Nisaea sediminum: one gene and its partner. The protein of the gene in region 1 interacts with the protein of each later gene in a pairwise test. Links are inferred from orthologs where the notes say so. Each region holds a gene or a part of one and is shown on either strand. Other genes may lie near its edges. The genes, in order: grpE and groL.

Region 1 (3,145 bases):
CATTCTCAATCACTTTCGCGTCCTTGCCGTCCATGAACGCGATACAGGAATTGGTGGTTCCCAGGTCGATACCGATTACTTTGCTCATGTTTTCCTCGTCTTTCAGCAAACGTTGACGGCCTTCTCGAAGCGCCGTTCCCGTTCCCGATTGGTACGTTCAAGCCAACCGCTATATAGGCGTGGTGTGGCCGCGCTGCAACCAAGTGGAATAGGATTTCGCGACCCGCAAGTCCCATTAGAGCCAATTTTCCGGGAATCGGCGCCGATATGATCATCTCCGCGAGCTACCGCACCGACATCCCGGCCTTCTACAGCGCGTGGCTGAAGGCGCGGATCGAGGCCGGATACGCTCTTGTACCGAACCCCTACAGCGGCAAACCGTCACGGGTCGGGCTCCGGCCGGAGGAGGTGGACGGTTATGTCTTCTGGACCCGAAACGCCAGGCCGGCCCGGGCAATATTCGAAACCCTCGCCGCGGATCGCGTGCCCTTCGTCGTGCAATACACGGTCACCGGATATCCGTCCGCGCTCGAGCAGCGCGTTCCGCCGGTCGAGACCGCCCTCGCCGATATTGTTTCTTTATCGGAACGGTTTGGACCAAGGGCAGTGGTCTGGCGCTACGATCCGGTTTTCTGGTCCAGTCTCACGCCGCCGGATTTCCACCGGGAGACCGTAGCCCTCCTCGCCCGCGCGCTCGCCGGCAGTGTCGATGAAGTCACTTTCTCTGCCGCGCATATCTATCGCAAGAGCCGCCGCAACACCGAGGAAAGCGCCCGGCAGAGCGGCTTCGATTGGCGCGATCCCGGGCCGGAAGAGAAATCCGCGTTGTTGCAGGAACTCGCCGCGATCGCCGCGGAGGCGGGTCTTCGCCCGACGCTATGTTCGCAGCCCGAGCTTCTCGGCGGAGCCCTCTCACCCGCACGCTGCATCGACGCGGAACGGCTCGCGGATATCGCCGGACGCCCGCTCAAGGTCCGGCAGAAAGGCAACCGTCCGGGGTGTCTCTGCGCGGAATCCCGGGACATCGGCAGCTATGACAGCTGTCCACACGGATGCGTCTATTGTTATGCGGTCGAGAAGCGGGAGCGGGCGAAAACCGCCCTGAAGCGGCACGATCCGGCCGGTGAGGCGCTGCTGCCCTGACGCCGGCCGGATGATGAAGCGCTGGCGCGGAATGCGTTACGCCGTGGTGTCGACCGTTTCCTTCTTATCGTCCGGGCTCTTCGAGACCCCAACCATCGCGGCCCGCAGAAGGCGGTCCTGCAGCACGTAGCCCGGCTGCATCACCTGCACGACGGTGCCCGGCTCTGTCTTGGCGTCCGGAACCTCGAACATTGCCTGGTGCAGGTTGTAGTCGAACTTGTCGCCGAGCGGATCAATCTTGCGGATGCCGTGCTTCTCGAACACGCCGAGCAGTTCCTTCTCGGTCATCTCGACACCGATCACCAGGTTCTTCAGGGTGATGTCGAGCTCGTCGCGGTCTTCCGGCGCGGATTCGAGCGCCCGGCGCAGATTATCGGACGCGCTGAGCAGATCCCGGGCGAAATCGGTGATCGCGAACTTGCGCGCCTGCGCGACATCGCGCTCCGCCCGTTTCCGCGTGTTTTCCAGCTCCGCGAGCGTGCGGATCAGCTGATCCTTGAGCTGTTGAACCTCGTCGTCGGCGCGATCATCGTCGGCCTCCGCGTCGCTATCCTCGTTCTTCAGGCCGCCCATCAGCGCGTCCATGTCGAGAATCCCGTCATCCGGATTGACAAGCGGCTCGTCGCCCGGCGCGTCCTGGTTGGCGTGTTGCTCGGTTTTCTTGCCTTGTTCGGCCATCGGTCTGGCTCTTTCCCGTCTAGAGATCCTGAAAGTCAGGCCCAAATGTGGGCGGCCGGAATGGGAAATCAATCATTCCGGGCCCGGAGCGCCTGCTTTAGCGCGGCTCGGCCCCCGGATCAACGCTCCTCTGATCAGCCAATGACGCGGCCGATCAGCCGTGCGGTGTAATCGACCATGGGAATGATGCGGGCGTAATTCATCCGCGTCGGTCCGATTACGCCAATGGCACCGACCACACGCTTCTTCGTATCCCGGTAGGGCGAGAGGATCATCGAGCAGCCGGTATGTTCGAATAGCTGGTTTTCCGCCCCGATGAAGATCTGCACGCCGTCGGCATCGCCCGTCGCCTGCAGCAGCTTCAGCATGCCCTGCTTCTGTTCGAGCTGGTCGAACAGCAGGCGGATCCGCTCCAGATCCTCGACCGCAGAGACATCCTCAAGCAGGCGCGACTGGCCGCGCACAATGAGCGAACCGTCGTCGGGCCCACCCGCCAGCAGCGCGAGACCGTCCTCGACCACGCGCGCCGTGAGCTCGTCGAGCTCTATCCTGCGGTGCTCGATCTCCGCCTTGATGGACTTTAGCGCCTGATCGAGCGAGGCTCCGTGGAAGCGGGTATTCAGGAAGTTGGTCGCCTGCACGAGCGCCGAAGCCGGAAGATCGACAGGCAGCTCGATCACCCGGTTCTCCACCAGGCCGAGCTCGTTCACCAGCACGACGAGCGCCCGTCCGGCAGCCAGCGGCACGAATTCGATGTGGCGCAGCGACGGCTCCGATTTCGGGGAGATCACCAGACCGGCGCAGGACGAAAGGCCGGCCAGCGCGCGCGTCGCCTCGTCCAGAACCTCGTCATAACCGCGGCCATTCGCGGCGAGCAGGGAGTCGATCTTGCCCCGCTCTTCCTCGCTCAGGTCGCCGCCGATCTCCAGCAGCCCGTCGACCACGATGCGCAGGCCACGCTCGGTCGGCAGCCGGCCAGCGGAGGTATGTGGGGCGTAAAGCAGGCCCGCTTCCTCGAGATCGGCCATGACATTGCGGATCGTTGCCGGGGACAGCACCTCGCCGAGGCGGCGCGAGATCGTCCGCGAGCCGATCGGCTCGCCCGTCTCTACATAAGTGTCGACAATCTGTTGCAGGATTTCCCGCGAGCGGGCGTTCAGAGCCCCGATGCCTGACATGTGTTCCATGACGGAAAATCTAGGGAGCCCCCGTCGCACCGTCAATGCGCCTTGAATGATGGACGTACCGTGCCGCCGATAGTAGGTTGCGCGCGATTTCGAACAGACGATCCAGAGACCGGCATGGACCCGCAGGACGCGGGCCT
Region 2 (3,258 bases), 570 kb from region 1 along the record:
TGATCGAGGAAGCGCCTCAGACGCGGGAATTTCGGAACGACGTCGTGTGTCTGCCAGACGAAGCTTTGCAGCAGATCCGGATAGTCCGGCATGCGGTAGAGAATTTCCGCGGTCGTCACGCGGCGCTCGAACAGGACGACAGGCTCAATCGACATTCATGAACTCCATCAATTGTGATTGCGGAAATTTTGATGTAGAACAGCGGCGCCTCGCAATAACTAAATAAAATCAATTGATTAGCAGCAAATCGGTTTGATTGCTGCTAGGGGTCTCTCACCGCTATTCCGCAAGATTCCGTTTGGAAATCCTCCCCGGCGGCCCCATCTGCCGGTCTCGTGTGGACCGCGTCCCGCCTCTTCTCGGTCCGAAAATTTTTCCAGACTCGCTTGGCTATTCCTTGACAGTGGTTTCGCGCTTCCCTACATCGTCAGCACTCGCCGTTGGTGAGTGCTAATAATTAGGTTCGCCACGGCGAGCGCTCAGTTAGAAAACGTCACTCAGACGAGTTTTTCGGAGGTTATGGCATGAAGTTCAGGCCATTGCATGACCGGGTTGTTGTCCGTCGCACTGAAGGCGAGGAGAAGACAGCCGGGGGCATCATTATTCCCGATTCCGCCAAGGAAAAGCCGATGCAGGGCGAAGTTGTCGCCGCTGGCTCCGGCGCGCGCGACGAGACCGGTAAGGTCCAGCCGCTCGACGTCAAGGCCGGCGACAAGGTTCTGTTCGGCAAATGGTCGGGCACCGAGGTCAAGATCAACGGTGAAGAACTGCTGATCATGAAAGAGTCCGACATCATGGGCGTTCTGGAATCCTAAGAAAGGACTGATCCATCATGGCTGCTAAAGACGTCAAGTTCGGCACCGATGCACGCGCCCGCCTTCTCAAGGGCGTGGATGTGCTCGCGGATGCCGTCAAGGTTACCCTGGGCCCGAAAGGCCGCAACGTCGTTCTCGACAAGTCCTTCGGTGCCCCGCGCATCTCCAAGGACGGCGTGACCGTTGCCAAGGAAATCGAACTGTCCGACAAGTTCGAGAACATGGGCGCACAGATGGTGCGCGAAGTCGCCTCCAAGGCGAACGACATCGCCGGTGACGGCACCACCACCGCTACGGTTCTGGCTCAGGCCATCGTGCGCGAAGGCTCCAAGGCCGTCGCCGCCGGCATGAACCCGATGGACCTGAAGCGCGGCATCGACACCGCCATCGAGGCCGTCGTTGCCGATATCCAGAAGCGCGCCAAGAAGATCTCCACCTCCGGTGAGGTCGCTCAGGTCGGCACCATCTCCGCCAACGGCGAAGCCGAAATCGGCGAAATGATCGCCAAGGCGATGGAGAAGGTCGGCAACGAGGGCGTGATCACGGTCGAGGAAGCCAAGTCCCTGCACACCGAACTCGACGTTGTCGAGGGCATGCAGTTCGACCGCGGCTATCTCTCCCCGTACTTCGTCACCAACGCCGACAAGATGACCTGCGAGCTGGAAAGCCCGTACATCCTGCTGCACGAAAAGAAGCTCTCCAACCTGCAGGCGATGCTGCCGGTTCTCGAGCAGGTCGTGCAGTCCGGCAAGCCGCTCCTCATCATTGCTGAGGACGTCGAAGGCGAAGCGCTCGCCACGCTCGTCGTCAACAAGCTGCGTGGCGGCCTGAAGGTTGCCGCCGTCAAGGCTCCGGGCTTCGGCGATCGCCGCAAGGCCATGCTGGAAGACATTGCCATCCTGACCGGTGGCACCGTCGTCAGCGAAGACCTCGGCATCCAGCTCGAGAACGTTACCGTCGACATGCTCGGCACCGCCAAGCGCGTCCAGATCTCCAAGGACGAGACGACGGTCGTCGACGGCGCCGGCAAGAAGAAGGACATCGAGGCCCGCTGCAACCAGATCCGGGCGCAGATCGAGGAAACCTCCTCCGACTACGACCGTGAGAAGCTCCAGGAGCGTCTCGCGAAGCTGGCTGGCGGCGTCGCGGTGATCCGCGTCGGCGGCGCCACCGAGATCGAGGTGAAGGAACGCAAGGATCGTGTCGACGACGCGATGCACGCGACCCGCGCCGCGGTCGAGGAAGGCATCGTTCCGGGCGGCGGTACCGCCCTGCTCTATGCCGTCAAGGCTCTCGACAAGATCAAGCTGGAAAACGAAGACCAGAAGATCGGTGTCAACATCGTGCGCAAGGCCATCCAGGTCCCGGCACGTCAGATCGCCGAGAACGCTGGTGAAGATGGTTCCGTCATCGTCGGCAAGATGCTCGAGTCCAAGGACACCGACTGGGGCTTCGATGCGCAGAAGGGCAAATTCACCAATCTGGTGAAGGCCGGCATCATCGACCCGGCCAAGGTCGTTCGTTCCGCGCTGCAGAACGCCGGCTCCGTTGCGGGTCTGCTGATCACCACGGAAGCGATGGTCGCCGAGAAGCCGGAACCGAAAGGTGCCGGCGGCGGCATGCCGGGTGGCGGCATGCCGGACATGGGCGGCATGGGCTTCTAAGTCAGCCTTCCGCATAAATCCAAGAAACCCTCCAGGGAGCTCCCTGGAGGGTTTTTTGTCGTTCTCTGGCAAAAATTTGCGTCAGATCAAAATTTTGGTAGGGTGGTCGGGCTGCATTCCGTGACTTGAACTTTCTCTTTCGGGATTGGTCGCTGGATATGGAGGGTGACGCGTCTGCAGGGCGTCTGGAAGAGATCGTTCCTCCGATCGAGGATCGGATCGAACGGCTGATCGCTTACTGGCGGAGCAAGAAGTCTGCAGGTGGATTGCCGGGACGGCGGGACATCGATCCGACGGAGATCCCGGATCTGCTCCCCCATATAGGCCTCATTGACGTGCTCGAAGGCGGACAGGCGTTTCGCTACCGGCTTCTCGGCACTCACCTGAACAACATCTTCGGTGAGGATTTCACGGGCAAGGATGTCGGGGAAATCAAGCTCGGCGACTACGGTGCCTTCCTCCTGGATCTTTACCGCTCCGTCTTGACCGCCACGAGTCCGGTCGTCAGTGACAGTGTGTTCGAGTTTCGGGACAAGAATTTCCTGAAGGTGCGGCGCGTCCTCTTTCCTCTCGCGGCGGACGGCAGGACGGTCGATATGATCCTCTTCATAAACGTCTTCCGCAGCAGGTATGAGGAGGAGGTTGAGCCCCGGAAGGCCGGCGAGCCCAGGGGCCCGATGTTCGACCAGACCCTCATCTCGAGCGGCCGGGAACTCTGGCGCCGCCACGTTTGAGCTATGTGTCGGGGTCAGAGCTCTATCGCGCGCGCGGCGATGTAG

The links.
Region 2: the proteins of grpE (region 1) and groL interact in binary tests that used the Escherichia coli proteins (3 or more experiments, as listed by UniProt). The link is inferred for Nisaea sediminum from one-to-one orthologs.

The regions. Positions count from the first base shown.
Region 1 is NZ_JACZCQ010000006.1:608,949-612,093, forward strand. The notes cover bases 1-2,827. They hold grpE (nucleotide exchange factor GrpE), read right to left. Parts: upstream 1,822-2,827; coding sequence 1,180-1,821; downstream 1-1,179. Other genes in these bases: dnaK (molecular chaperone DnaK), read right to left, coding at 1-88; IG122_RS14890 (DUF1848 domain-containing protein), read left to right, coding at 268-1,143; hrcA (heat-inducible transcriptional repressor HrcA), read right to left, coding at 1,956-2,827. Also shown: more of hrcA, read right to left, coding at 2,828-2,999. UniProt on the Escherichia coli protein: Participates actively in the response to hyperosmotic and heat shock by preventing the aggregation of stress-denatured proteins, in association with DnaK and GrpE. It is the nucleotide exchange factor for DnaK and may function as a thermosensor.
Region 2 is NZ_JACZCQ010000006.1:35,537-38,794, reverse strand. The notes cover bases 216-3,155. They hold groL (chaperonin GroEL), read left to right. Parts: upstream 216-832; coding sequence 833-2,479; downstream 2,480-3,155. Other genes in these bases: IG122_RS12155 (PAS domain-containing protein), read left to right, coding at 2,638-3,155; groES (co-chaperone GroES), read left to right, coding at 525-815. Outside these bases: IG122_RS12170 (Usg family protein), read right to left, coding at 1-155; more of IG122_RS12155, read left to right, coding at 3,156-3,213; IG122_RS12150 (sulfite exporter TauE/SafE family protein), read right to left, coding at 3,228-3,258.